4 regions of the Streptomyces sp. NPDC000404 genome follow, and region 1 is predicted to be linked to each of the others. Evidence: riboswitches for the same ligand, from Rfam matches in the RefSeq annotation. Region 1 holds a riboswitch; each other region holds the start of a gene.
What was found. Region 1 has a riboswitch for cyclic di-AMP ahead of ABT345_RS29055 (M23 family metallopeptidase). Riboswitches for the same ligand answer to the same signal wherever they lie in the genome.
Positions count from the first base shown of each region.

Region 1 (7,176 bases):
GAAGCGGTAGTACTTCGATTCGTCCGAGACCTGTTCGTAGAAGGAGACCAGGCGCTCGGCGTCGTCCGGGGTGATCGGTCGGATCCGGGCGGTGCCGCCGTCGCGCAGCACCACATCGGCTTCCCAGTGGCTCGGGTACGCATGATCCGGCTGCTGCTGCATGCGGACAGCGTACGACCGGGCACCGACAACCGGCTCGGTGTGCGCGGGACCGGGCGACGGCCGGTCGCCGGCGCCCCGGAGGGGGTGGCCGGGCGGTGTGTCCGGGCCGCCCGGACGTGGTGCGGAACACCGGCGGTGGGGCTTCCGGAGCACCGGGGACCGCGTGAGAGACTGGTCTAGACAACTGTGACGACTCGAAGGGCAACACCATGGCTGAGCGCCGCGTCAATGTCGGTTGGGCCGAGGGCCTGCACGCCCGTCCCGCCTCGATCTTCGTCCGTGCGGCCACCGCCGCGGGCGTTCCGGTGACGATCGCCAAGGCCGACGGCACCCCCGTGAACGCGGCCTCGATGCTCGCGGTGCTGGGCCTGGGCGCCCAGGGCGGCGAGGAGATCGTGCTCGCCTCGGACGCCGAGGGCGCGGAGGCCGCGCTGGAGCGCCTGGCGAAGCTCGTCGCCGAGGGGCTCGACGAGCTGCCGGAGACCGTCTGAGCCGGAACTTCGCCGCCTCCCCGCAGCCGGGGAAAGGCCCCGCCGCCACGACCGGAACCGGTCACCGCGGCGGGGCCTTTCGCGTTCCCCGCGGCGGAACGTCGCACACCGCGCTCCCGGAGCGGCACCACTCCCCCGCCCGCAATTCCCCACCCTCACGGGCGCCACACACCCGAATAAGTGAATACCCGGCCACGTGGTGCGGCAATTCCAGGATGGCGCGTTTTATCGGAACCCGATTCCGCAATTTCCCGTACGGGGCCGTAAGGATCCCGCCACGCGGCGGCCGCCCCGTATACCGCGTCCTCTAGGCAGAACGCGCGCGCCCGCTTCCGACGGGGCGCGGCGCCGTGCGTGCCGCGGCCGCCGAACGGTGCCGCGGGCGGTAGGCCGGGAGCGACCGCGCCACATGCGAGGCCATCAGGGCGCGCGCCGCCTCCGCGTCGCCCCGGGCCACCGCGTCCAGCACCGCGCCGTGGTCGTCCCAGGTCTCCGCGTACCGCGCCGGGCGCTCGACGACATACATCCACTCGATCTTCCGCCGCACCTGGGTCAGCAGCGCGGTCAGCCCCGGATTGCCCGCCGCCCGGGCCAGCGTCTCGTGGAACCAGCCGTCGAGCCGGGGCAGCTCACCCGGGCAGCCGCGGCGGGCGCGCTCCCGGCCGAGCCGCACCACGCCCCGTAAGACCTTCAGCTGCGCATCGGTGCGGCGGGCCGCCGCGCGGGCGGCGCCCATCGGCTCCAGGAGCGCGCGCAGATCCAGGAGATCGGCCGCCTCCTGCGCGGTGGGGGCGGCGACGCAGGCGCCCGCATGGCGCCGCGCGGTGACGAACCCCTCCGACTGCAGGGTCCGCAACGCCTCACGGACCGGCACCCGGGAGACGCCGTAGCGGGTGGCCAGAATGTCCTCGACGAGCCGGCTGCCGGGGATCAGCGTGCCGGAAACGATGTCGTCGCGAATCGCCGTGGAGATGCGCTGCACGGAAATCTCGCCTTGCGTCATCGCGGGCACCTCCACCGTCCTCCCCGGAAAACGCCGGTGCACGGCGCCTTTTCCGCGACCTTATTCGAACGGCGGTGGCGCCTTTACCGCCTTCACACATTCATGGAAATCTTTTGGTGAGCGCATTCCCGGCCGTCGGGAAATCCGGCCATCCGCCGTACGGCACCGGACACGCCGGAGCCCCGGGCCCCCTGTCGGGGCGGTCCGGGGCTCCGGGAAGCTGCAGGGTCAGACGTTGACGCCGTGCGCGCGCAGATAGGCGATCGGGTCGATGTCCGAGCCGTAGTCCGCGCCGGTGCGGGCCTCGAAGTGCAGGTGCGGGCCGGTGACGTTGCCGGTCGCGCCGGACAGCGCGATCTGCTGACCGGGCATCACCTGCTGGCCGACCGAGACACCGATCTGCGACAGGTGGCCGTACTGGGTGTACGTGCCGTCGTTCATCTTGATGACGATGTTGTTGCCGTACGCGCCGCCCCAGCCGGCCTCGACGACGGTGCCCGCACCGACGGCGTGCACGGTGGTGCCGGTGGCGGCGTGGAAGTCGATGCCGGTGTGGGTGCCGGAGGACCACAGGCCACTGGACGCCTGGTAGGCGGTCGAGACGTACGAGCCGGAGATCGGGGCGACGAAGGCGTTCAGGCGCCGGCGCTCCTCCTCGCGGGCGGCGCGGACCTCGGCCTCATGGCGCTTGTCGGCCACCGCCTTGGCGGCCTCGGCCTGCTTCACCGCGTCGGCCTCGGCCTTCGCCTTGGCCTCGGCCGTCTCGGCGACGGCCTGCTGCGCATCGGCCTGGGCCTGGACGCGCTCGGCGAGTTCGTCACCGAGGACGACGGCCCGCTGCAGACCCGTGTCGTGCGAGGCGCCGGAGGTGGCGGCCATCGCGGGAGAGGACACGGAGGCAACGACGCCGCTGGCGGCGAGACCGGCTATGCCGGCGATGTTGCGGGTCGTCCGGGCGCTGCGGCTCGGACGGCGGTGCTTCCCGGTGGCACGGGTGAACGCCATGTGCTGGCTCAGTCCTTTCCTTCCTTCTCGCCTACCGGGTTAGCTGACGGGTTCGGAGCAGGAAGGTCTCCTACGGGTTCCTCCGGAGAGGTACCCGATTCACCCCAGGGGACATGTGGGTCCCCGGCTCCCCTGGCTCGCGCCGTACGGGGACTCGGCGATGACTGTCCGGTGCCGCGGTTGCGGCGTGCTGCTGACGGACAGCGCGCATGACGCTAATCGCGGCAACTTTCAATCGGCAAACAGAAACGCGTTTTTGTGCGTTACGCCACACGTGGGCGACGGAACCGGAACCCTATAATCCGGGCACGAAAAGGGGACCCCGAGGGCCTTTTCCCCCTCGGGATCCCCTTTGTCCTACCGCATCCGTCCGCGGGACGGCCCGGCCGGGGCCATCGCCCCTACGGTCCGTCAGCCGCTGACGACCGTCACCTCGCCGATGCCCAGCGCCCGGACCGGCTCGGCGATCTGCGCCGCGTCACCGACCAGCACCGTCACCAGCCGGTCGGCCGGGAACGCGCTGACCACGGCGGCGGTCGCCTCGACCGTGCCGGTCTCGGCCAACCGCGCGTACAGCTGCGCCTGGTAGTCGTCCGGCAGATGCTGCTCCACCTGGTCGGCGAGGGTGCCCGCGACCGCTGCCGCCGTCTCGTACTTCAGCGGCGCGACACCGACGAGGTTCTGCACCGCGACGTCCCGCTCGGCGTCCGTCAGCCCCTCCGCCGCGAGGGTGCGCAGCACCTTCCACAGGTCATCGAGGGCCGGGCCGGTGGACTCGGTGTCGACCGAACCGCTGATCGCCAGCATGGCGGCGCCGGTGGGCCCTCCGGGCGCGTCCGGCGCCGACGAGCGCAGCACCTGACCGAAGGCCCGCACGCCGTAGGTGTAGCCCTTCTCCTCGCGCAGCACCCGGTCCAGACGGGACGTCAGGGTGCCGCCCAGGCAGTACGTGCCGAGGACCTGCGCCGGCCACTGGCGGTCGTGGCGGTCGGCGCCGATCCGCCCGATGAGCAACTGCGTCTGCACCGCGCCGGGGCGGTCGACGATCACGACGCGGCCGGTGTCGTCCGCGGTGATCGGCGTGACGGCGACCGGCTCGGCGGCCGACCCCTGCCAGGCGCCCAGCGTGTCGGCGAGCGCCGCGTCCACGTCGATGCCGATGAAGTCACCGACGATCACGACGGTGGCCGCCGCGGGCCGCACATGCGCCGCGTAGAACGCCCGGACGGCCGCCGCGTCGATCCGCCCGACGGTCTCCTCGGTGCCCTGGCGGGGCCGCGAGATCCGCGCCGACGCGGGGAACAGCTCCTTGTACAGCGCCATCGCGGCGCGGCGCCCCGGGTTGGCCAGCTCGTGCGGGATCTCGTCGAGACGGTTGCGCACCAGACGCTCCACCTCGCCCTCGGGGAAGGCGGGGGCGCGCAGCGCGTCGGCGAGCAGCCCCAGGGCGCGCGACAGCCGGGAGGCCGGAACCTCCAGAGAGACGCGCACCCCGGAGTGGTCGGCGTGCGCGTCCAACGTGGCGCCGCAGCGCTCCAGTTCGGCGGCGAACTCCTCGGCGTCGTGCCGGTCGGTGCCCTCCGACAGCGCCCGCGCCATGATCGTGGCGACGCCGTCCAGGCCCTCCGGCTCGGACTCCAGCGGCGCGACGATGTCGACCTCGACGGCGACGACCTGCTGGCCGGGGCGGTGGCTGCGCAGCACCGTCAGGCCGTTGGGCAGCGCACCGCGCTCGGGCGCCGGGAAGGCCCACGGCCTGGGCGCCCCGCCGCGGGGCTGCGGGTGGAAGGTCATCTCGCTCATGGCCAGGTCCTCGCGGGTGGTGGCGTCGCTCACCGGTCCGCCTCCTCGTCGTTGTCGGCGCTGTCGTCGGCGGCGGTCGGCTCGTACACCAGCACCGCGCGGTTGTCGGGGCGCAGCCGGGCCTGGGCGACGGCCTGCACCTCCTCGGGCGTGATGTCCAGAACACGCCCCACGGCGGACAGCGCCAGCTGCGGGTCGCCGAACAGGACGGCGTAGCGGCACAGTTCGTCGGCGCGGCCGCTGACCGTCGCGAGGCGGTCCAGCCACTCGCGCTCCAGCTGGGCCTGCGCCCGCTCCATCTCCTCCGGGGTCGGCCCCTCGGCGGCGAACCGGGCCAGCTCCTCGTCGACGGCGCTCTCGATGTCCGCGACCTCCACGCCGCCGGACGTCTTGACGTCCAGCCAGCCCAGGGACGGCGCACCGGCCAGCCGGAGCAGGCCGAACCCGGCGGCGACGGCGCTGCGGTCGCGGCGCACCAGGCGGTTGTAGAGGCGCGAGGACTCGCCGCCGCCCAGGACGGTCAGCGCGAGATCGGCGGCGTCCGCCTCCCGGGTGCCGTCGTGCGGCAGGCGGTAGGCGGCCATCAGGGCACGCGAGGGCACGTCCTCCGCGACGACCTCCCGCAGCTGGCCGCCCATGGTGTCGGGCAGCTCACCGCTGCGCGGCGGCTGCTTGCCGTCGTGCGAGGGGATCGACCCGAAGTACTTCTCGACCCAGGCGAGGGTCTGCTCGGGGTCGATGTCGCCGACCACCGACAGGACGGCGTTGTTGGGCGCGTAATAGGTGCGGAAGAACGCCCGCGCGTCCTCCAGGGACGCCGCGTCCAGGTCGGCCATCGACCCGATGGGCGTGTGGTGGTACGGGTGGCCCTCCGGGTACGCCATGGCCGTCAGCTTCTCGAAGGCCGTGCCGTAGGGGACGTTGTCGTACCGCTGGCGGCGTTCGTTCTTGACGACGTCGCGCTGGTTCTCCAGCGACTCGTCGTCGAGCGCCGTCAGGAGGGAGCCCATGCGGTCCGCCTCCAGCCAGAGCGCCAGCTCCAGCTCGTGGGCGGGCATGGTCTCGAAGTAGTTGGTGCGCTCGAAGCTCGTGGTGCCGTTCAGCGAGCCGCCGGCGCCCTGCACCAGCTCGAAGTGGCCGTTCCCCTTGACCTGCGCGGACCCCTGGAACATCAGGTGCTCGAAGAGGTGGGCCAGACCCGTGCGGCCCTTGACCTCGTGGCGGGAGCCGACGTCGTACCAGAGGCAGACCGCCGCCACCGGTGTCAGAGGGTCTACCGAGAGCACCACGCGCAGGCCGTTGGCCAGCCGGTGCTCGGTCGCTGTCAGGCCGCCGGAGCCGGCTTTTTCTGTGGCCGTGTGACCCATGGGCATGTACGTCCCTTCGATCCGCTTGCGAAGAAGTTCTGTCACTGTATGCAACCGCGTCGGCATCTGGCGAAGTTCCCGCCCGACCGCCCCCGTATGAGCGTCGGGAGACGCGCCACGGCCCCGTGGAGGGGAGTCGCGTCCGGCGTTGTCGGTGGGGCGGTCCACAATGGTCCGCGTCGGAGTCAGCAGACTCACCGGTCGATCCCCCGCCGGTCGGACCGGCAGCTGTTCACCAACGGCTGGTCGACCCACACATCGGCAGTAGACGCAGCAGAAGGAGCCGCAGCCGCGATGGCCCGCCGCAGCACGAAGACCCCGCCGCCGGACGACTTCGAGGAGAGGATCCTCGACATCGACGTCGTCGACGAGATGCAGGGTTCCTTCCTCGAGTACGCGTATTCGGTCATCTACTCCCGCGCCCTGCCGGACGCCCGGGACGGCATGAAGCCCGTGCAGCGCCGCATCCTCTACCAGATGAACGAGATGGGCCTGCGCCCCGACCGCGGCTACGTCAAGTGCGCCCGCGTCGTCGGCGAGGTCATGGGCAAGCTCCACCCCCACGGCGACGCCTCGATCTACGACGCCCTGGTACGCATGGCGCAGCCCTTCTCGATGCGGCTGCCCCTGGTGGACGGCCACGGCAACTTCGGCTCGCTCGGCAATGACGACCCGCCCGCCGCGATGCGGTACACCGAGTGCCGGATGGCGTCCCCGTCGTCCCTGATGACGGAGTCGATCGACGAGGACACCGTCGACTTCACGCCGAACTACGACGGCCAGGAGCAGGAGCCGGTCACCCTCCCCGCCGCATACCCGAACCTGCTGGTCAACGGCGCTTCCGGGATCGCTGTCGGTATGGCGACGAACATGCCGCCGCACAACCTCGGCGAGGTCATCGCCGCCGCGCGCCACCTCATCAAGCACCCCAACGCCGACCTCGAGACGCTGATGCGGTTCGTGCCGGGTCCCGATCTGCCCACCGGTGGCCGGATCGTGGGGCTGGGCGGCGTGCGCGACGCGTACGAGAAGGGCCGCGGCACCTTCAAGATCCGCGCCACGGTCACGGTCGAGAACGTCACCGCGCGCCGCAAGGGCCTCGTCGTCACCGAACTGCCCTTCAGCGTCGGCCCCGAGAAGGTCATCTCGAAGATCAAGGACCTGGTCGGCTCCAAGAAGCTGCAGGGCATCGCCGACGTCAAGGACCTCACCGACCGCGAACACGGTCTGCGCCTGGTCATCGAGGTCAAGAACGGCTTCAACCCGGAAGCCGTCCTGGAGCAGCTCTACAAGCTGACGCCGATGGAGGAGTCCTTCGGCATCAACAACGTCGCCCTCGTCGACG
Region 1 is NZ_JBEPDN010000017.1:89,850-97,025, forward strand. It holds gene ABT345_RS29040 (bifunctional acetate--CoA ligase family protein/GNAT family N-acetyltransferase) at 1-162, opposite strand, end outside; gene ABT345_RS29045 (HPr family phosphocarrier protein) at 372-653, shown strand; gene ABT345_RS29050 (GntR family transcriptional regulator) at 961-1,656, opposite strand; gene ABT345_RS29055 (M23 family metallopeptidase) at 1,885-2,661, opposite strand; cyclic di-AMP (ydaO/yuaA leader) riboswitch at 2,675-2,831, opposite strand; gene ABT345_RS29060 (M16 family metallopeptidase) at 3,073-4,455, opposite strand; gene ABT345_RS29065 (M16 family metallopeptidase) at 4,494-5,831, opposite strand; gene ABT345_RS29070 (DNA gyrase/topoisomerase IV subunit A) at 6,126-7,176, shown strand, end outside.

Region 2 (7,176 bases), on a different contig from region 1:
GGCGGACGATCTGCATCCGGCGGTCCAGCTCGGTCAGCTCACCGGTGGCCGCATCGACGTCGGCGACCAGCAGACGGATGGAGTTGGTGCCGCAGTCGACGGCGGCGACCCGGGTCATTCGGCGGCTCCTTCGGCGGCGGCCTCCTGGCAGGGGCTCACGCAGGGGCCCTTGCGCCACCACTCGGGCAGCATCGCGATCGCCTCGTCGCCGAGCGGGTTGACGCCGGGGCCGGCCGCGAGGGAGTGGCCGACGAGGACGTGCAGGCACTTGACGCGGTCCGGCATGCCGCCGGCGCTGGGGAAGCCCTGGAGGACCTCGATGGCGTCGCGGCGCCGGATGTAGTCCTCGTGGGCGGCGCGGTAGGCGGCGGCCAGCTCGGGGTCGGTGGCCAGCCGCTCGGTCATCTCCTTCATCACGCCGTTGGCCTCCAGCGTGCCGATGGCGGAGGCCGCGCGCGGGCACGTCAGGTAGTACAGCGTCGGGAACGGCGTGCCGTCCTCCAGGCGCGGGGCCGTCTCGACGACGTCGGGCTGACCGCAGGGGCAGCGGTGGGCGATGGCCCGCAGGCCGCGCGGCGGGCGGCCCAGCTGCTCCTTGAAGGCGGCGATGTCCGCGGCGGTGGGCTCGGTGGGCTCGGTCTGGGGCGGAGGCGTGTCCATGTGCGCTTTCGGTGGGATCTTCGATGGGGTCTTCGGCTGGGACTTCGGTGGGCTCACGGCCGTCGGCCGGACCGGAGCACGGTGCGTCACCGGTCGGCCGCGTCGACGTCGGCCCAGAGGTTCTGGTACCAGGGGCTGGAGGCCGCATCCGCGCCCCCGCGGGCGCCGCCGTCGTCGGCGCGCGAGCCGTCCTGGACGATATAACCCGTCTCGCCGGGGCGGACGAAGTGCAGATGCAGCCGGGCCTGCTGCTCGACGTAGGCGGGGTCGCGCCAGCGGGACTTCTCGTCGCGCAGCCGGTCCAGCGCCTTGGCCGCCTCCTGGGCCTTGCGGCGCTGGTCGGCGATGTCGGAGCGCTGCGAGACGTACTGCCGTATCGGGTAGGCGAGGGCGACGACGAGGGAGCACATGACGAGGGCCAGCAGGGCGGCCCGGCCGGTGAGGCGGTTGCGGCGGGGGCGCCGGACGCGCTGGACGCGGGCCGCCGCCTGTTCGCCGAGCGCCTTGAGCCGGGTCGCGGTCGAGAACCGGTCCGCGGACACGTCGCCTCCCCTGTTGGCCGACCGTCATGGAGTTCGTACGCTCCCGCCGGGCGGGGCCGTTCGGAAGCGCAGCCGTCCCCGGCAACGGTACGGGACCGTCGCCGGGGACGAACGCAGGCCGTGGCGGCGGGTGGCCCGCCCACGGTCGGGCGGAGCGGGACGCACCCGGCGCCGGGAGGTCAGCCCTTGAAACGCGGGAAGGCCGAGCGACCGGCGTAGACCGCCGCGTCGTCCAGGATCTCCTCGATGCGCAGCAGCTGGTTGTACTTGGCGACGCGCTCGGAGCGGGCCGGGGCGCCGGTCTTGATCTGGCCGCAGTTGGTGGCGACGGCCAGGTCGGCGATGGTGACGTCCTCGGTCTCGCCGGAGCGGTGCGACATCATGCACTTGAAGCCGTTGCGCTGGGCCAGCTCGACGGCGTCCAGGGTCTCGGTGAGCGAGCCGATCTGGTTGACCTTCACCAGGAGGGCGTTGGCGGAGCCCTCCTCGATGCCGCGGGCCAGGCGCTCGGGGTTGGTGACGAAGAGGTCGTCGCCGACGAGCTGGACCTTGGCGCCGAGCTTGTCGGTGATGACCTTCCAGCCGGCCCAGTCGTCCTCGAACAGCGGGTCCTCGATGGAGACCAGCGGGTAGGCCGCGACCAGCTCCTCGTAGTACTCCGTCATCTCGGCGGCGGAGCGCTCCTTGCCCTCGAACTGGTACTTGCCGTCCTTGTAGAACTCGGAGGCGGCGACGTCCAGGGCGAGCGCGATGTCCTGGCCGGGGGCGTAGCCGGCCTCGCGGATGGCCTCCAGGATGAGGTCGAGGGCCTCGCGGTTGGAGCCGAGGTTGGGGGCGAAGCCGCCCTCGTCGCCGAGGCCGGTGGCCAGGCCCTTGTTCTTCAGGACCTTCTTGAGGGTGTGGTAGACCTCGGCGCCCCAGCGCAGCGCCTCGGAGAAGGACTCCGCGCCGATCGGAGCGATCATGAACTCCTGGATGTCGACGTTGGAGTCGGCGTGCGACCCACCGTTGAGGATGTTCATCATCGGGACGGGCAGGACGTGCGCGTTCGGGCCGCCGAGGTAGCGGAAGAGCGGCAGGTCGCTGGCCTCGGAGGCGGCGTGCGCGACGGCGAGGGAGACGCCGAGGATGGCGTTGGCGCCCAGCGAGCCCTTGTTGTCGGTGGCGTCCAGGTCGAACATGGCCTGGTCGATGAGGCGCTGCTCGGTGGCGTCGTAGCCGACCAGCTCCGGGCCGATCTGCTCGATGACGGCGAGGACGGCCTTCTCGACGCCCTTGCCCTGGTAGCGGTTGGGGTCCCCGTCGCGCAGCTCGACGGCCTCGAAGGCTCCGGTGGAGGCACCGGACGGAACGGCGGCCCGGCCGGTGGAGCCGTCGTCGAGGCCGACCTCGACCTCGACCGTGGGATTACCTCGCGAGTCGAGAATTTCGCGGGCTACGACGACGTCGATGGACGGCACGTTGTCTCCTTCATGGGTGTCTGGAGTTCTGCGGCACGAGCCTAACGGCCCCCGGGCCCTTCGCTACCTCGCGGCCCGCAGTACGGGACGAAAGGTGCCTCGGACGCCGGGTTCCTGACATTCGACAACGAAAGCCGCGGAACGGAAAAGCAGCTGATAAGGGGCGGAGCACGACGCTGTGTCCGGGACCAGGGTACGGAACGGCGAAACCCCGCCTCGGCGCGCGGAGGCGGCGCCGGCGGTGAGCCGGTGCCGCCCCGGGGACGTGCGCGCCGGGCGGGGCATCCCGTGGGGGGTGGGTCCGCGGGTGAGCGGGGCTCCCGGGCGATGCCGGGGCCGTGGCCCGCGGGGTCCGGGCGGGCCGGTGCCGCCTCCCGGTCCGGTGTGCCGCGCGTACCGCCGTACGCGCGGGCGAGGGGGCCGGGAGGGGCGGGGGCCCGGGGGCGGGGCGGCGTGGCCCCGCGCGGGATCAGACGTTGAGCTTCTGGCCCGGGAAGATGAGGTTCGGGTTGGAGCCGATGACGGACTTGTTGTCCGCGTAGACCGACTTCCAGTTCTTGCCGTGCGCCTTGGCGATCTTCGCCAGGGTGTCGCCGGACTTCACGGTGTAGTTGCCGTGGCCCATGACGTGGTGCTGCGGGGTCGCCGGGCGGGTCTGCTGCGGGGCCTGCTGCTTCGGCGCCTGCTGCTTGGGGGCGGCCTTGGGCTGCGGAGCGGCCTTGGGGGCGGCCTTGGTGGTACCGGTGTTCAGGTCGGGGGACGGGCCACCGGCGGTGAGGTTGCCGGCGCCGGCGCAGGACCAGGCGCCCGGGCCCTGGATGGCGAGGAGCTTCTCGGCGGCCTGGATCTGCTGGGCCTTGGTGGCCTGGTCGGCGCGGGGCGCGAACTGGGTGCCACCGGCCGCCGCCCAGCTGGACTGGGAGAACTGCAGGCCACCGTAGTAGCCGTTGCCGGTGTTGATCGACCAGTTGCCGCCGGACTCGCACTGGGCGACGGCGTCCCAGGTGGCGACGGAGGCGGCGGAGGCGTTGGTGGCGCCCATCAGCGGGACGGCCACGGCGGCGCCGGCGACACCGGCGAGGGTGGCGACGCGGACGGCCTTGGAGGGACGACGGTGCTTGGCCTTGTTGATCAGCATGCTTCGTTTTCCTCACCGACGCCTGCGAGGTGAGCTGTCGGGTTCGGGCGGTGTGGATTGCCCGGCCGCGTGACGTGCACGCGGCTTCACCCCAAGCCGGTTGGCCCGCTTTCACGGGCGGGGCCGGCGCTTACCTTGGGTCCCCCGCTCCTGCCTTCGGCGCTTGCGCGTCGACCACCTTCGCCCACCGGCAGGATTCGGCGTGTGAACGAAGGGCCCGCTTTGGCGAGCGGTGCTGACCCAATCAGAACCTCCCGTGTCGTTCAAACCCCGCTTTCTGCACCCAGTTGACTGCGAATGACCGCAGAGCGCGCATATTTCCGCAGGTAGGGCAGGGTGTGGATGTGAAGGACAGGTTAGGACACCGCGGACAGCGACGAGAGCCATGTCTCACTTTCGCCAAAACGGGCAAAAGCCGCCTACCGCCTCGATCAGTGGCCCAGATCGAGGAGTTGACCTGGGCGGATGAGGTCCGGGTCGTCGCCGATGACGTCCTCGTTGCGCTCGTACAGCGCGGGCCAGCCGCCGGGCAGCTCCCGCGCCTCGGCGATGGCTGACAGGTTGTCACCGGAGCGCACGGTGTACGCGCCCGCGTCCGGGTCCGTCCGCTCGCCGCCGCGCGAGGCGTGCCGCCCCGGGGTGCGGTCGCCGTCCCCGTCGTCCCCGTCGGCGCCGCTGCCGCCGCGGTGGCGTCCGGAGCCGTCGCCACCGCGGGAGCCGTCGGCGTCCGCCGGAGGCGTCGTACGGGACGGGTGTCCGGAGGGGGTCGTGCGGTCGGACGGGTCGGCGGACGGCTCGTCGGGCACATCGGGCCCGCCGGGCCGCTGCGAGTCCTCGGGCGCCTTCGGGGAGCCGGTGGCGTCGGGGGTGCCGGGCGAGGTGGACGGGTCCGGGGCGTCGGACGGGTCGGCGGTGTCCGTCGGGGCGGACGGGTCGGCGGTGTCCGGGGTGCCGGGGGCCGGGGTCTCGTCCTGGTCGGAGTCGGTGCCGGTGCCGGTGTGGGCACCGTCCGCGCCGGCGGGCGGGGTGGTGACGGCGCCGCCGGGGTCGACGTCGGGCGCCTGGCCGTCCTCGGTGAGTCCGGCTTCGGTCGCGCAGCGCGGCCAGGCGTCCGGACCGCGCTCGGCGAGGATCGCCTGCGCCACGGCTATCTGCTGGGCGCGGCTGGCCAGGTCGGGCCGGGCGGCGTACGCCAGCCCGCCGTGGTCGCGCCACATGTCGAGGGTGAGCTGGAGGCCGCCGTAGAAGCCGTTGCCACTGGCGCTGGACCAGATGCCGCCGGACTCGCACTGGGCGACGCGGTCCCAGGTGGAGGCGTCGGCGGCGTGGGCGGCGCCCGCGCCGAGGAGGGGCAGGGCGAGGCCCGCGCCGGTCACACCCGCCGTGACAAAGAGGGCCGGTGCCTGGCGGGGGCGACGGTGTCTGCCGTTGCCGGTGCGCATGCGATTGCCTTTCGAGCGGCGGTTGAGTTGTCCGTCCCGCCGCCCCGGTCCGGCCGCCCGGGGTCCGGTACGGCGTCCACCGGGGCGATGGAGCGCGTGTTCGGTGGCAAGGTAGCCGGGCTCACGGGGCGTCACAAGCCGGTGTAGCGGAGATCACGTGTAGGTCACGCGCCTGACGGCAAGTCAACTTCCGGCCTTCGGACGGGCTTCCGCGCAGGTGGGCGGCGTGTCGTCAGGGGGCCGGGGTGAACTCCACGGGGAGGGTGCGCAGACCGCGCATGATGAGGCCGCCGCGCCACCGCAAATCGCCCGGTTCCGCCGCAAGTCGGATGTCGGGCAGGCGGGTCAGGAGGGTGGCGAGGGCGGTCTGCCCTTCGAGGCGGGCGAGCGGCGCGCCGAGGCAGTAGTGGATGCCGTGGCCGTAGCCGAGGTGCGGGTTGTCGGTGCGGCGCAGGTCGAGGGTGTCGGGGGCGTCGAAGCGTGCGGGGTCGCGGTCGGCGGCGGCGAGCACCACCAGCACCGGATCGCCCACGGCTATCCGCTCGCCGCCGAGCGTCAGCTCCTCGGTCGCGAACCGCCAGGTGGCCAGCTCGACCGGGCCGTCGTAGCGCAGCAGCTCCTCGATGCCGGTGGCCAGGACGTCGCGGTCGCCGGCGGCCAGCGACTTCTGGAGGAGTTCGCGCTGGTCGGGGGTGCGCAGCAGGGCGTAGGTGCCGTTGCCGATGAGGTTGACGGTGGTCTCGAAACCGGCGAAGAGGAGGATGAACGCCATCGCGGCGACCTCGTTCTCGGTGAGGTGCTCGCCGTGGTCGGAGGCGCGGATCAGGCCGGAGATCAGGTCCTCGTCGGGCGCGGGCTCGGGCGGCAGGGCGGCGCGCTTGCGGTGGATCAGCTCGGCGAGGTAGCCGCGGATCTTCTTGACCGCCTTGGCGACGCCGCCGCGCGGACCGCCGCCGGTGCCGCCCGGTTTGGTGTGGCGGAGCATCATCCCGGCCCAGTCCCGGAAGTCGTCCTGGTCCTCGCGCGGGACGCCGAGCAGGTCGCAGATGGCGTAGATCGGCAGCGGGAAGGCGAACTCGTGGATGAGGTCGGCCTCGCCGCGGGCGGCGAAGCCGTCGATGAGCGCGTCGGTCAGCTCCTGGACGCGCGGGGCGAAGGCGGCGACGCGGCGCGGGGTGAACGCCTTGGAGACCAGGCGGCGCAGCCGGGTGTGGTCGGGTGGGTCGATGTTGAGCAGATGCGTCATGAGGTTGGCGCTGCGCTCGCCGGGGATGCCGACCTTGCCCTTGCCGTGGGCGCCCTCGCTGTGGTGCACCGGGTTCTTCGACAGCCGGGAGTCGGCGAGCGCCTGCCGCGCGTCGGCGTACCGCGTCACCAGCCATGCCTCGACACCGCTGGGCAGCTCCGTGCGGTGCACCGGTGCGTGCTCCCGCAGCCAGGCGTAGGCCGGGTACGGGTCGGCGCCGAACTCCCAGGTGAAGAGGGCGGGGGCGGGCGGATCGGCGGCCGCGGGGCGCGCGGCCTCCCCGGCGCCCGTGGCGGCCGTCGGGCAGCGGGCGGCGGACGGCGCGTCGCCGGGCGCCGGGCCCGCGGGGCGGACGGCCGGGGCGGGGACGGCCGGGCCCGGGGCCGGGAGGGTCGTGTCGGGGGCGGTGTCGGGCGTGTGGTGCACCTTTCGACGGTAACCGCTGCTGGGGGCGGTGCGGACGGCGCGGTGCGGGCGGGGGGGCGGCCTGCGCTCGGGGGCCGGGGGCCGCCCGGGGACAGGGCCGGTGGCCGGGGGCCGCTGCCCGGGGACGTGGGGCCACCCGGCTGCGGCTGCGGCTGCGGCTGCGGCTGCGGCTGCGGCTGCGGCCAAGCATCGGCAACGCCCGCGCTCGGGGCCGAGGCCGCCCGGGGCGCGGGGCCCGCCACCCCTTATTCGGGTATCTCCT
Region 2 is NZ_JBEPDN010000003.1:455,998-463,173, reverse strand. It holds gene ABT345_RS07985 (Ppx/GppA phosphatase family protein) at 1-118, opposite strand, end outside; gene ABT345_RS07980 (DUF501 domain-containing protein) at 115-660, opposite strand; gene ABT345_RS07975 (FtsB family cell division protein) at 747-1,202, opposite strand; gene eno (phosphopyruvate hydratase) at 1,382-2,662, opposite strand; gene ABT345_RS07965 (transglycosylase family protein) at 3,132-3,800, opposite strand; cyclic di-AMP (ydaO/yuaA leader) riboswitch at 3,805-3,972, opposite strand; gene ABT345_RS07960 (transglycosylase family protein) at 4,232-5,242, opposite strand; gene ABT345_RS07955 (cytochrome P450 family protein) at 5,475-6,914, opposite strand; gene ABT345_RS07950 (nucleoside triphosphate pyrophosphohydrolase) at 7,160-7,176, opposite strand, start outside.
Region 2: it holds a riboswitch for cyclic di-AMP, as region 1 does, so the genes downstream of both, ABT345_RS07965 (transglycosylase family protein) here and ABT345_RS29055 (M23 family metallopeptidase) in region 1, are expected to answer to the same signal.

Region 3 (7,176 bases), on a different contig from region 1:
TAGGGCGCGCTGCCGCCGGGCTCCGCCCAGGCGCCGTCCCGGAGCCCGCAGAGCCGGTCCGCGAGCGTCCGGGGCAGGTACTCCAGGAAGAGCACCAGGCTGAAGGAGGAGTCGCCGATGGCCTCCAGCCGGCGGCGTACCGCGGCGGAACCCTCCCAGTGGGCGACGGCCCCCTCGATGCCGCCGAACGCGTCGGCGAAGTCGCCCGGCGGCCGGTCCGGCAGGACGCGCCAGTGGTACAGCAGCGGGAAGCCCGGGTACGCGTTCCGCAGGACCCAGGCGGTGGTCATGAGGTGCGCGGCCAGCTCCCGCCAGGCGCCGAAGCCCGCCGAGCCCGCCCCGTACTGGTAGTAGAGGGGCAGGCCGAAGAGGTTGGCGGTCGAGCGGAGGTGTTCCGGGCGTAGTTCCAGGTCGGTCAGCGGGACCCGTTTGACGAAGACCGGCCGCCCCCCGACCGTCATCTCCGCCCGTCGGCCGCCGATGCCCGAACCGCGCGCCGGAGCGGCGGCCACCGCATCACCGAGCCTGCGGTCGCTCAACAGGGACAGCCGCGCGCCCACGTCCGCGTAGGCCGACAGCCGCGCGGCGGAAGGAAGCGGTTCGGCATCGGCGACGGGCGCCCTCACGAACCCCGCCCCCGGCCCGCGAACCTCATCCGTATCCAGAACCTCATCTGTATCCAGAGCCTCATCCGTATTTACGGGTGATCCCTGATCCATGGATGGTTCCTGATCCATGGGTGGCCTCTGATCCATGGGTGGCTCCTGTCCGGTGGTTCGCGCCCGGTGGTTCGTGCCCGGTAACCGTAGGTCCCCGTCCCCTGGCCCTCATTCGGTGGCTCAGCGGCTCAGCGGCTCAGTGGCCCCTGCCGATGCCGGGTGCCGGAGGCCTGCTCCGGCACCCGGCACCCGACCACCCGGCACCGGAGCAGCCCCGCCTCCTCTCCCCTACGCCGAAACCTCGTCCAGCAGCGCCAGTTCCTCGGCGTCGAGCCGGAGGTCCTGGATGCCGAGGAGGGCCGGGAGCTGGGCGGTGGTGCGGGCGCTGGCGATGGGGGCGGTGACCGTGGGGCGGGCGGCGAGCCAGGCGAGGGCGACGGTGGCCGGTTCCGCTCCGTGGGCCGCGGCGACGGTGTCGAGGGCGGTGAGGACGCGGATGCCGCGGTCGGTGGCGAGGTGAGCTGCGGCCTTGCCGGACCGGGCGCTGTCGATGTCCGTGCCGGGGCGGTACTTGCCGGTCAGGAAGCCGGAGGCGAGCCCGTAGTACGGGACGGCGGCCACGCCGTGGCGGGCGGCGACATCGGCGAGTTCGCCCTCGTAGGTGTCGCGGGAGACCAGGTTGTACTCCGGCTGGAGGGCGACGTAGCGGGCGAGGTTCTCGCGCGCGGAGAAGGTCAGGGCCTCCTCCAGGCGCGCCGCCGAGATGTTGGAGGCGGCGATCTCGCGGACCTTGCCGGCCCGGACGAGGTCGTCGAGGACGGTCAGGAACTCGCCGACCTCCAGCGACTCGTCGTCGTAGTGGGTGTAGTAGAGGTCGATGTGGTCGGTGCGCAGGCGGCGCAGCGAGCCCTCGACGGCCTTCTTGATCGTGTCGGCGGAGAGGCCCTTGAGGCCGGGGAGGGCGCCGACCTTGGTGGCGATGACGACGTCGTCGCGGTTGCCGCGGGCCGCGAGCCAGTTGCCGATCACGGTCTCGGACTCGCCGCCCTCGTTGCCCGGAACCCAGGCCGAGTAGACATCGGCGGTGTCGATGAAGTTGCCGCCGCCGGCGACGTACGCGTCGAGCACCGCGAACGACTCGGCCTCGTCGGCGGTCCAGCCGAAGACGTTGCCGCCGAGGCAGAGCGGGGAGACGGAGAGCGAGCCGAGGGGATTACGTGTGGTGGTCATGCAGTTATTCAACACAGCGCGGGGCAGCGGCATTTCCCGGCTACGGCATCCGGGCGCGATACGTCCCCCGGGGCGCGCCGGCTGCCCGCCCCGGACGGGCGGTCCGGGGCCCGGCGCACGGCGGCGGTCCGGGGCCCGGCCCGGCGCGCGGCGCGGTTGCGCGCGCCCCGGACTCGCGCCCCGGACATGGGCCCCGGACTCCCCTCAGGGCAGGCCTCAGACGTTCAGGCCCCGGGCCCGCAGCCACGGCATCGGGTCGACGGGGCCGCCGCCACCGGGGCGGACCTCCAGGTGGAGGTGGGGGCCGGTGACGTTCCCGGTGGCGCCGACGCGGCCGATGACCTCGCCGGTGGAGACCTTGCCGCCGGTCTTCACCATCGACGAGAGGTGGCAGAACCACAGCTCCGTACCGTCGTCGAGGGTGAGGACGATGCGGTAGCCGTACGAGCCGGCCCAGCCGGCCTGGGTGATGGTGCCGGAGTGCACGGCCTTGACCGGCGTGCCCGTGGGGGCGGCGAAGTCCTGGCCGGTGTGGTCGGCGGCCCAACGGTCGCCGGCCTGGCCGAAGCTGGCGGTGAGGGTGTACGAGGTGACCGGCAGCAGATAGCTCTTGGCCAGCTCGGCCAGGCGCGCCGCCTCGGCCTTGGCGCGGGCCTCGGCCTCGCGCTTCGCCTTGGCCGCCGCCGCCTTGCGCGCGGCCTCGGCCCGCTCCGCCTTCGCGTCGGCCACCGCCGCCTTCTGCTCCGTCGTGGCGGTCTTCTCCGCCTGGGCGAGGGCGGTGTGTTCGGCGGCGTCCCGGGCGTCGCGCTCGCCGGCCTCCTGCTGGGTGTCGGCCTGCTGGAGGATGCGGCTGCGCAGCGCCTCCCCGGCGTCCGTGCCCCGGCCGTCCTCGGTGGTGATCCCGGCGGACGACAGCGGCGCCGCCGCGGTGGCCGCATCGGACGCCTCGTCGGAGGAGCCGAGCAGCGGCCCGATGCCGGGCAGCGATTCGGCGTCCGGCAGCGCCCCGGTGACGTCGGTGGCGAGGGCGCCGATGTCCGGCATGGAGATCGGGACCGGCGGCTTGTCCTCGGCGGTCGCCATGCCGCCGGCGCCGACCGCCGCGATCACGCCGACGCCGAGGACCGTGCCGCTGCGGGCCAGCGCGCCGCGCTGCTTGCCGACGCGGTGACGGCCGCGGACGGACCGCACGGACTCCTCGGTCGGGTTCCACTCACCGGGCGCGTCGTCCGCGACACCGTAGGGGCCGGGGCCCTCCGGGGCGAACGCGCCCGGCGCGAAGGTGGCCGTATCGGTCAGGGAACCCGGCAGGTCCTGGGGGAAGTGGTCGGCTGACGGGGCTTCGGGGGCAAGCCTGTTGGACGCCACGGAGGCGCACTCCTTTCCTTCCTTCGCGCCTACCGGGTTAGCTGACGGGTTCGGAGCAGGAAGGTCTCCTACGGGCGGCCTCTGGCCGAGGCGTCCGATTCACCCCATGAAGGTGGTTCCCCGGTTCCCTCCGCGCCGGTCGGGCCTGCCGAGGCATATCCAGGACACGTCACGGCAGTTCACGAAATATCGGCGCACCGGCGCACAAGGGGGCGCCGTCGCGGGAAGTGACCACCGGTGTGCCTGGGTGTCCGGCATACCTGAAGAGCGCGTACGGGATTCGGCGTGGGGGCACGGTGCCGCCTCTGCGACGGCTGGGACGACCGCGCTCCGTTATCGGACAGTAATAGAGATCGCGGCCGATTTCCAAGCGATCCCGCGAATCCGCTCCGTACGACTACGGTCATTGGCCAAGACTTTTCGGGGCAACAGCCGTGCAAACCGGGCGAGTTGATCGCCTTTCACGAAACGGCCTGTACGTGATTGTGCATCACTTGTTATGCGGAGGGGTGCGCATTCCTCACGCTCCGTGAGGGCAGTAGCGTCTGATCATGGTCGTCGACTTCACCAACAACGCATCGGCCCTGGCAGCGCGCTACCGGGACTTCTCCTGGTGGGAGGCGCGGGGCCGGTGTGCGGCCCACGAGGAGTTGACGGCACGGATCGGGCAGGACCCGGAGCTGTGCGAACTCCTCGCCGCATCCCTCCCGATGGGTAACAAGCAGCAGCCCAACCTCCTGCTGGCGGCCGTCCGCCACCTCGACGGTCCGCACGCCGAGCAGGGCCCGCGCGGCGAACTGGCGTACGGCCGCTGGCGCGAGTGGACGATCCGGCACTGGGCCGAGGTCCGCGCGGTCGTCATGAGCCGCTCCACCCAGACCAACGAACCGGGCCGCTGCGCCACCCTGCTGCCCCTCCTGGCCCGCCTCCGCGGCCCGTTGGCCCTCCTGGAGGTGGGCGCCTCGGCCGGCCTCTGCCTCCACCCGGACCGCTACCGGTACGCGTACGAGCCGGACACCGCCGCCCCGGGGACGCCCGCTCCGGCCGCGCCCCCGCAGGCGTACACCCTCGGCGCCCCGGACAGCCCGGTCACCCTCCGGTGCCGCGTCGGGCGGGAGGAGGGGGTGGCCGCGGCGGACGCGGCGGCGCCCGCGGGGCTGCCGGAGATCGTGTGGCGCGGCGGCATCGACCTCGCCCCGCTCGACCCGGTGGACGACCCCGAGGCGCTGCGCTGGCTGCGCTCCCTGGTGTGGCCGGGCACCCCGGAGCGCGCGCAGCGGCTGACGGCGGCGGTGGACGCGGTGCGGGCGGCGCCGCGGCCCGAGATCGTCCGCGGCGACCTGGTCGAGGAGCTGCCCGCGCTGGCGGCGCGGGTCCCCGAGCACGCCACGCTCGTCGTCTTCCACACGTCCGTGCTGTCGTACCTGCCGCTCGCCCACCGGGAGCGGTTCGCCGACCTGGTGCGCGCGCTGCTCGCCGGGCGGCCGGGCGGCGGCCACTGGATCTCCCAGGAACACCACTCCGTCACCCCGTGGCGGCCCGCACCGGCCGCCGGCCGCCTCACCCCGGACCACCGGGAGCGGCTGCTGACCCTCGCGCTGGACGACCGCCCGGTCGCGCTGACGGGGGCGCACGGCCAGAGCCTCCACTGGGTGGCGTAGGGGTCCGCCACCGGGACCGCACCCGGCGCGCGGGGCCCACTCACGCGCCCCGCGCGCCGGTGCGGCCCCGGGACTCCTCGCACGCCCGGCGCGCGCCGGCACCCCGCGCGCCCCGCGCTCCGGGCCTACTCCCCCAACGGCCGCTGCACCGCCAGCAGCGCCATGTCGTCCGCGCCCGCCCCGCCCGTGTGCACGGCGACCTCGGCGACCAGCGTGTCCAGCAGCTGATCGGGGCCGGGGAAGACCCGGCCGCGCAGCCGGGCCACCGGGTCGTAGAACTCCCCCGCCCGGTTGCGCGCCTCCGTCAGCCCGTCCGTGAACAGCAGCAGGACCGAACCGGCGGGGAAGAACAGCTCGTCCGCCCGGTCCGGCCACCCGGCCACCTCGCTCATCCCCAGCGGCAGCGCGTGCACCGCGGGCACCAGCGTCCGCAGCCCGCCGTCCGGGTTGAGCAGCAGCGGCGGCGGATGGCCCCGGTTCAGGACGCGCAGCACGGCGCGCTCCCCGGACGGGATCTCCGCGAGCACCGCCGTGGTGAACCCCTCGTACTGGTCGAGGCCCTCGCGCCGCCGCCCCTCCCGCTGGAGCGCCCGCTCCAGCCGGCCGGCCACCGCCTCCAGCGTCGCCTCCTGCTCCGCCGCCTCCCGGAACGCCCCGATGACGATCACCGCCGCCTCGACCGCCTCCAGCCCCTTCCCCCGGACGTCACCGACGATCAGCCGGACGCCGTGCGGCGTCTCCTGCACCGCGTAGAGGTCCCCGCCGATCCGCGCGTCGGCCTGCGCACCCACGTAACGGGCGGCGACGGCCAGCCCCCCGATCCGCTCCGGCGGCGTGGGCAGCACCGCCCGCTGCGCCGCCTCGGAGACATCGCGTACGGAGGCGAGCCGGGCATCGGAGAGGCGGACGACGCGGTTGATGCCGAGGGCGAGGAGGGCGACGACGAAGACGGTGGAGACCTCGGTGGCGGAGAGGTTGGCGTCCTGGGTGTCGTTGACGAGTGCCGACCACAATTCGCCGAACAGCGCCGCGAGGGCGCAGAGCGCCGTGTTCCGCAGCGAGTAGAGCGGCGCGGCGACCAGCGGCGCCGCCGAGAAGAACGGCGAGGCGGTGTAGCGGTCGGGCGTGACGACGTCGAAGACGATGCCGACGAGGATGAGCAGGGCGGGCAGCCACCGCGCCAGCCGGCGGCCGAGCGGCGACATCTGTGCCCGGCGCGCCCACCGCTCCCGTTCCGCCGAGCGGACCCGCCCGCCTCGCGCCATCCGCACCGGCCTCTTCCCGCTCGCCTGCCCGCGGCCGGCCGTGCTCCCGGCCGCTCCTCCGGCCCCCCAAGGCTCGCCGCCCCGGCTCCGGACGGCGAGCCCGGAGGGGCCGGACGGGTCACCGGCCGTCGCGCCCGCACCGAACGGACGGCACCGCCCCGCACCTGACACAGCGCACGGCAGGCACCGGCCGGCCCGAGCATCCGCACGCGACCGGGCGCGCCCCCCAAACGACGGAGCGCCCCACCCCGTACATCCCGGGTGAGGCGCTTCCTCGCAGTTCAGCGGCGCCGCAACGCACCGCATCCGGTGGGCCATCAGGGGCTCGAACCCTGAACCAATGGATTAAAAGTCCACTGCTCTGCCAATTGAGCTAATGGCCCGCTCCGAGCAGCATAGCCCGACACCCTCCCGCGGCCCGAAGGCATTGCCGCACGGAGCGCTCCGCGGCGGCCCCGCCCGGGTGCGCCCGCGGCGGCAGCGGCGCCGCAACGCACAGGGCCCGTACGGCACTTGTGTGCGGTACGGGCCCTGCGGGCGGTTCAGCGGCGCCGGTTCACGGCGTCACGCCGGCTGCCGTCAGCCGTTGCGCTTCCAGCGCGGCTTGTCGTCGCGGCGGCCGTAGGAACCGGCGCCGGCACCCGAGCCGCGGTGGTCGTCACGGCGGCCGTAGGGACGGTCGCCACCGGAGCGGAAGCCGCCGGAGGGACGGCCACCGGAGCGGTCGTCACGGTTGAACGGACGGTCGCCGCCACCGGAGCGGTAGCCACCGGAGGGACGGCCACCGGAGCGGTCGTCACGGTTGAACGGACGGCTGGGGCGGTCACCGCGGTCGCGGTCACGGCCGAAGCCGGAACGGTCGTCGCGGCGGTCGAACGAACGGCCACCGGAACGGTCATCGCGGCGGTCGTCACGACGGTCGAAGGAACGGCCGCCCGAGCGGTCGTCACGGCGGTCGAACGAACGGCCACCGGAACGCTCGTCGCGGCGGTC
Region 3 is NZ_JBEPDN010000007.1:21,144-28,319, forward strand. It holds gene ABT345_RS14675 (protein kinase family protein) at 1-626, opposite strand, end outside; gene ABT345_RS14680 (aldo/keto reductase) at 948-1,889, opposite strand; gene ABT345_RS14685 (M23 family metallopeptidase) at 2,106-3,257, opposite strand; cyclic di-AMP (ydaO/yuaA leader) riboswitch at 3,270-3,423, opposite strand; gene ABT345_RS14690 (DUF2332 domain-containing protein) at 3,809-4,918, shown strand; gene ABT345_RS14695 (PP2C family protein-serine/threonine phosphatase) at 5,044-6,183, opposite strand; tRNA gene ABT345_RS14700 (tRNA-Lys) at 6,494-6,566, opposite strand; gene ABT345_RS14705 (DEAD/DEAH box helicase) at 6,763-7,176, opposite strand, start outside.
Region 3: it holds a riboswitch for cyclic di-AMP, as region 1 does, so the genes downstream of both, ABT345_RS14685 (M23 family metallopeptidase) here and ABT345_RS29055 (M23 family metallopeptidase) in region 1, are expected to answer to the same signal.

Region 4 (7,176 bases), on a different contig from region 1:
GCCGACGTAGGCGAGGCGGCGCTCCTCCTCCAGCTCCTTGGTCTGGCCGAGGGCGCGCATGTGCGGGAAGACGCCGTCCTCCATGCCGGTGAGGAAGACGACCGGGAACTCCAGGCCCTTGGCGGTGTGCAGGGTCATGAGGGTGACGACGCCGCTGCCGTCCTCGTCCTCGTCGGGGATCTGGTCGGAGTCGGCGACCAGCGCGACCTGCTCCAGGAAGTCGGCGAGGGTGCCACCGGAGACCGGCTCCTCGGCGTCCGCGTCCGCCGCGGCGGGGCCGGCCACGCGGTCCTGCTCGAACTCCAGGGCCACGGCGGCGAGTTCCTGGAGGTTCTCGATCCGGGTCTCGTCCTGCGGGTCGGTGGAGGACTGCAGCTCGGCGAGGTACCCCGTGCGCTCCAGGACCGCCTCCAGGACGGTGGCCGGGCCGGCGCCGGATTCGACGATGGTGCGCAGCTCTTCCATCAGGGTGTTGAAGCGCCGGACGGCGTTGGCCGAGCGGGCGGCCATGCCGTACGCCTCGTCGACGCGGCGCAGCGCCTGCGGGAAGCTGATCTTCTCGCGGAGCGACAGGGCGTCGATCATCGCCTCGGCGCGGTCGCCGATGCCGCGCTTGGGGACGTTGAGGATCCGGCGGAGCGGGACGGTGTCCTCCGGATTCGCGAGCACGCGCAGGTACGCGAGGATGTCGCGGACCTCCTTGCGCTCGTAGAAGCGGACGCCGCCGACGACCTTGTAGGGCAGTCCGACGCGGATAAGGATTTCCTCGAAGACGCGGGACTGGGCGTTGGTGCGGTAGAAGATCGCGACGTCCGAGGCGCGGGCGTCGCCGGCGTCGGTGAGGCGGTCGATCTCCTCGGCGACGAACTGCGCCTCGTCGTGCTCGGTGTCGGCGACGTACCCGGTGATGCGGGGGCCCTCGCCGGCCTCGGTCCAGAGGTTCTTGGGGCGGCGGTTCTCGTTCCGCTCGATGACGGCGTTGGCGGCGGAGAGGATCGTCTGCGTGGAGCGGTAGTTCTGCTCCAGCAGGATCGTCGTGGCGTCCGGGTAGTCCTCCTCGAACTGGAGGATGTTGCGGATCGTGGCGCCGCGGAAGGCGTAGATCGACTGGTCGGCGTCGCCGACGACGCACAGCTCGGCGGCGGATTCGGCCGGGCCGACCAGCTCGCGGACGAGGGTGTACTGCGCGTGGTTGGTGTCCTGGTACTCGTCGACCATGACGTGGCGGAAGCGGCGGCGGTAGTGGGCCGCGACGTCCGGGAACGCCTGGAGGAGGTTGACGGTCGTCATGATGATGTCGTCGAAGTCCAGGGCGTTGGCCTCGCGCAGCCGCGCCTGGTAGAGCGCGTACGCCTGGGCCAGGGTCTTCTCGAAGCCGTCGGCCGCCTGCCCGGCGAAGGTCTCCTCGTCGATGAGCTCGTTCTTGAGGTTGGAGACCTTGGCGCTGAAGGACTTGGGCGGGAACCGCTTGGGGTCAAGATCGAGATCGCGGCAGACCAGGGCCATCAGGCGCTTGGAGTCGGCGGCGTCGTAGATCGAGAACGACGAGGTGAAGCCGAGGTGCTTGGACTCGCGGCGCAGGATGCGGACGCAGGCGCTGTGGAAGGTGGAGACCCACATGGCGTTGGCCCGCGGGCCGACCAGCTCCTCGACGCGCTCCTTCATCTCACCGGCGGCCTTGTTGGTGAAGGTGATCGCGAGGATCTGGCCGGGGTGCACGCCGCGGGCGGCGAGCAGATGCGCGATGCGGTGGGTGAGCACCCGGGTCTTGCCGGAACCGGCTCCGGCGACGATCAGCAGCGGGCCGCCGGAGTGCACCACGGCGGCCTTCTGGGCGTCGTTGAGCCCCTCCAGGAGCGCGGCCGGATCGACGGCGGGGCGGGCGGCGCCGTCGCGGTAGTGCGCGTCCCGGGGCACGGGGGCGTCGAACTTCCCGCTGAAGAGGTCGTGCGGGACCTCCTCCGGGGCCGGGCCGTGCTCGTCCTCGGGGGGCGGCGGGGGCTCCTCGTCCTTGGGGGCGAGGTCCGCCAGGAAGCTGTCGTCAAAGAGGCTGCTCATCGCCCACCGAGTCTAGGCCGCCCCACTGACAGTCGGGGCCGGAGCCGGGGAAAGGCCGGAAGTCCGGGCGTTCCGCTCCCCTCCGCCCCGCGAACCCGGCATTTCACGCAGAAGCCCCGCCCTGCCCACAGGAACGTCACCTCATGCACACAGGTCACGAAAAGGTTTCGGGCAAATCGAACATCTGCCTTCACAGGAGCCACACGAGTTGGCTAGGTTCACGCTCGGGCTGCCCGCATCCCGTGGACGACAGCGTCCGCACGGGCCGCCTCCGCCGAGTCCGGCCCTGCCCCACGGCACCCGGAGCCGGGGACCCACCAGCACCACCGGGGTGAATCGGTCGGTACCGCCGCACATGTGCGGACGTACGGACCGTAGGGCAAGCCTTCCGTCTGCGACACCGCCCGAACCCGACAGCTAACCCGGTAGGCGGTCCACGGAAGGAGTCGCCGGCCTTGCCGTCGCACCGCAAGCCGCGTACCCGCGTTCTCACCTCGCCCGGCAGCCGCCGGACGGCCGCCGGTCTGACGACCGCGGCGCTCGCCACGGTCACCCTGCTCTCGCAGTCGGCCGAGGCGTCCCCCCGCTCCCCGAAGCCGACCGTCGAAGAGGTCAAGAAGAAGGTCGACACCCTCTACCGCCAGGCCGAGGTCGCGACCCAGAAGTACAACGCCGTCAAGGAGCGCGTCGACGCGCGGCGGGCGGAGGTCAGCGACCTCCAGGACGCCGCGGCCCGCCGCACCGGCAAGCTCAACGAGGCCCGCCGCGAGCTGGGCACCTTCGCCGCCGCGCAGTACCGCGGCGGCGGCATGAACCCGACCGCCCAGCTGATGTTCTCCAAGGACCCGCAGCAGTTCGCCGACCGCAGCCACCTGATGGAGCGGCTGACCGGGCGGCAGCAGCAGGCCGTCGACGCCTACCAGGAGCAGCAGGCCGCCGCAGCCCACCAGCGGGCCGAGGCGACCCGCAGCCTGGACCGCCTCCAGGAGTCGCAGTCCGAGCTGGCCGGCTCCAAGCGGACGGTCCAGGGCAAGCTGGCCGAGGCCCGGCAGCTGCTCTCCGAACTGACCGCCCAGGAGAAGGCGCGCCTGGCGGAGCTGGAGCGCCAGAAGGAGGAGGCGGCCCGGCGCAAGGCCGAGGAGGAGGCGCGCAAGCAGCGCGAGCAGCAGCCCGGTGGCGGCTCGGACGCCGGCTCCCCCGGTACGGGCACGACCGACCCCGGTACGCCCGACCCCGGCCAGGGCGGCGGAACGGCCGACGGCTCGTACCGTACGAAGGCCGAGAAGGCGCTCGCGTTCGCCCGCGCCCAGATGGGCAAGCCGTACGTCTGGGGCGCCACCGGGCCGAACTCCTACGACTGCTCCGGGCTGACGCAGGCCGCGTGGAAGGCGGCCGGGGTGAGCCTGCCGCGGACGACCTGGGACCAGGTCAAGGTCGGCCAGCGGGTCGCCACCAAGGATCTCGCCCCCGGTGACCTGGTGTTCTTCTACGACGACATCAGCCACGTCGGGATGTACATCGGCGACGGCAAGATGATCCACGCCCCGAAGCCGGGCGCCAGCGTGCGCATCGAGTCGATCTACTACATGCCGATCTACGGCAGCGTCCGCCCGGCGTGACGCCCTCCGGGAGCCGCCGCGGTCTCCTGGGAAACGCTCCGGCCCGGCCCCTTCGACGAGGGGCCGGGCCGGCGGCGTACGCGGGGTGTGCCGGGGGCGCGGGGAGATGGCCGCGCGCCCCGCTCGGACTCAGGTCCAGAGCACCGCGATGAAGATGTTGACCACGGTGAGCAGGCCGACCGTGCCGAACAGCGGCTTGGCGATGCTCTCCTCGTCCCGCTTGACGTAGACCAGCCCCAGGATGACGACCAGTACGGCGAGCTTGATGCCGATCTTGATGTTGTCGACCGAGCTGCCCTGGGCCTGGTTCAGGCCGACCAGCGCGATGCCGGTGACCAGCATCGTCAGCGCACCGTGCAGCATCGCCGGCACGAACCGGGCGGTGCCCGCGCTCATCGCCTTCATCTGCGTGAGAAAGCCTCCCAGCAGGGAGGCGATACCGATGATGTGCAGGCCGACGAAGACATTGATTACTACGTCCATACGACGGATCGTAACGGTCTCCCCCATACCGCCTTCGGGGGGCCTGGCGGTAGCTGTTTCTGGCCTGTTCGTGTCCTGTCCGCGCCGTGGCGGCCGGTCCTAGGCTGCGGCGCATGGAGCTGGGGAACGGCGGGTGCGCCACTGCACGGGGTCCGGTCGGTACCGCCGACCGGGCCGGTCTCGTACGGGTCGTCGGGGTCTGGGCGTATGGGTGGGCGCGGGCGCGCACGACGCCGGTGCCGCAGATCGTCCCCGGCGGCTTCCGCATCGAGGTCGGCCGCCCGCGGGAGGCCGCACGGTACGTCCTCCCGGATGCCGACCCCGCGGTGGTGCGCGAGCTGGCCCGCACGGTGACGGCGCCGGACATCTGGCTCAAGATCTGCGCGCCCCGCGACCGGGTCGCGCCGCTGCTCCGCGCGGGCTGGCGGTACGACGAACCGCAGTACCTCATGACCGCCCCGCTGCCGCCATCTCCCCTGGTCACCGCGGTGCCGCCCGGCTACCGCCTCGTCACCGAGGAGTGCGACGGGATCACGGACGTCCGGGTGTGGGCCACCAACGGACCGACGGCCGCCGACCGGCCCGCCGCGAGCGGCCGGACCGCGCTCACCGGCGGCACGGGCGGTGCCCCGGTGTCCGCCGTCTACGACATGATCGGCACCGAACCGGAACACCTCCGCCGGGGCCTGGGCCGCCTGGTGATGGCGGTGCTCACCACCACCGCCGTCCGGCGGGGCGCCCTCGAAGGCGTACTCGTCGCCAGCCCGCCCGGCCGGAAGCTGTACGAGGCCCTGGGGTGGCAGCTGCGCTCCCCGGTCACGGCGGTGGTGCGCGAGGGGTGAGGCGGCGCGGGTGTGAGCTGTCCGCCGGCCCGGCTCGTCAGCCCCTGACCTGCCGGCTCAGCCACCGGAAGACCTCGGGGACCTGCTCGCGCCAGACCGCGCTCGTGTGGCCGCCAGCGTCCTTGCCGATCCGCTGCACGGTCACCGTCGTGGGGCGCCGGGCCTCTCGCTGCAGTCCGAGGCCCGCTTCGTAGCCGTCGCCGGAGGCGCCGGAGAGGAAGAGCGCGGTGTGCGGCGGGCGGCCGGCCAGGTTGGCCTCGCGCAGTTCGTGCAGCGGGTTGCTCTCGATCCGCAGCTTGGGGTCCTTGCCGGCGAGCGAGGTGCGCTCACCCGCCGGGTCGTTGTACCCGGACATGCCGACCGCCGCGTGGTAGCGGTCGGGGTGGGCCAGCGCGAGCCGCGTGGCGCAGTGCGCCCCGGCGGAGTAACCGGCCAGCGCCCAGGAGTCGGCGCGGTCCCCGGCCCGGAAGGTGTTGATGATCATCTGGCGTACGTCGACGGTCAGCCAGCTGTCGGCGTTGACCTTCCCGGGGATGTTGACGCAGCCCGTGTCGGCGCCCCGGTAGATGTTGGTGCGCGGCGCGACCAGGATGAACGGCTCGACCTCCCCGCTCTCCATCAGCGGCTGGAGCTGCCGGCCGGCCGCCAGCGTGCCGAGCCAGGACTTGGCCGAGCCGGGATAGCCGGGCAGCAGCTCGACCACCGGGAACTTCTTGGTGCGGTACGCCGGGTCGTGGTACTGCGGCGGCAGCCAGACGTAGACCTCGCCGCTGACGCCGGAGATGCGGCCTTCGAGGTCCGTCATCTGCACACCGGGGCCGACCGCCGGATCGTCGGCGGGCCGGAACGACTGGGCCCGGCGCGGCTCGGCGGAGATCTGGCGGCCGCCCAGCCCGTCGGGCCCGAGGTCGTGGGCCGCCTCGATGTGGCTGCCGGTACCGAGGAGGTCGTCCCAGGTGTCGTAGAGGTTGTTGGCGTTGTTGACCAGCACGAAGACCACGGTGATGGCGGTGACCTGCGCGAACAGCAGCATCACCAGCCGTACGGCGCCGCGCACCAGGCGCGGCCCGGCTATCCGGCTCCACAGCGCCAGCGGCAGGACGAACGCGACGACCAGCAGCAGAAGCGAGGTGAGGAAGAAGGGCGTGCCCGTCAGGCTCATCGGGGTCTCGCTTCCAGGACGTGTACGGCGTGTACGTGATCGGCGGGGTGGTGGCCGCGCCGACGGCAGCGAGCCTTTCCTCGCCGTTAGACGGTGTTCCACGACGTCCTGGTTGCCCCTCTTCGCGGGCTTCTTTCCTCCTTTTGCCGGACGGATCTTCGGCGGGGTGCGCGGGCCCCGCCCCTGGTGAGGCGGGATCTCCCCCGGATTTCCCCGGGCGGCGGGCCGGAGTTCCCTGCGGTGGCGGGCCCGGGGGCACCTGCGGCGGCGCGCCGGGCCCGGCCTTCCCCCGCGCCCGGCCCGGTGTCAGACCAGGCGGCGGGCGGCGGCCCAGCGGGTCAGCTCGTGGCGGTTGGAGAGCTGGAGCTTGCGCAGCACCGCGGAGACATGGGACTCCACGGTCTTGACGGAGATGAAGAGCTGCTTGGCGATCTCCTTGTACGCATAGCCGCGGGCGATCAGCCGCAGGACCTCGCGCTCCCGCTGGGTGAGGCGGTCCAGGTCCTCGTCCACCGGCGGGGCGTCCGTCGAGGCGAACGCGTCGAGGACGAACCCGGCCAGCCGGGGCGAGAACACCGCGTCGCCGTCGGCCACCCGGAAGATCGCGTCGACCAGGTCCTTCCCGGTGATCGTCTTGGTGACGTAACCGCGCGCGCCGCCCCGGATGACGCCGATGACGTCCTCGGCCGCGTCGGAGACCGACAGCGCCAGGAAGCGGACCGGCCGCTCCGGGTCGGCCATCTGCGTCATGCTGCGGCGCAGCACCTCCACGCCGCCGCCCCCGGGCAGATGGACGTCCAGGAGGACGACCTCGGGGCGGGTGGCGGTGATGACCATGATCGCCTGATCGACGTCGGCCGCCTCGCCGACCACCTCGACACCGGTCCGCTCCGTCACCCCGATCTCCGCCTGGACACCGGTGCGGAACATCCGGTGGTCGTCGACGAGCACCACCCGTACGGTGCGCTCCTCCACCGACCCGTCGGCCGGGGAACCGTCCACCGGCCCCAGG
Region 4 is NZ_JBEPDN010000009.1:90,816-97,991, reverse strand. It holds gene pcrA (DNA helicase PcrA) at 1-2,058, opposite strand, end outside; cyclic di-AMP (ydaO/yuaA leader) riboswitch at 2,321-2,505, shown strand; gene ABT345_RS18830 (C40 family peptidase) at 2,514-3,677, shown strand; gene ABT345_RS18825 (hypothetical protein) at 3,807-4,160, opposite strand; gene ABT345_RS18820 (GNAT family N-acetyltransferase) at 4,274-5,002, shown strand; gene ABT345_RS18815 (alpha/beta hydrolase) at 5,040-6,164, opposite strand; gene ABT345_RS18810 (LuxR C-terminal-related transcriptional regulator) at 6,471-7,176, opposite strand, start outside.
Region 4: it holds a riboswitch for cyclic di-AMP, as region 1 does, so the genes downstream of both, ABT345_RS18830 (C40 family peptidase) here and ABT345_RS29055 (M23 family metallopeptidase) in region 1, are expected to answer to the same signal.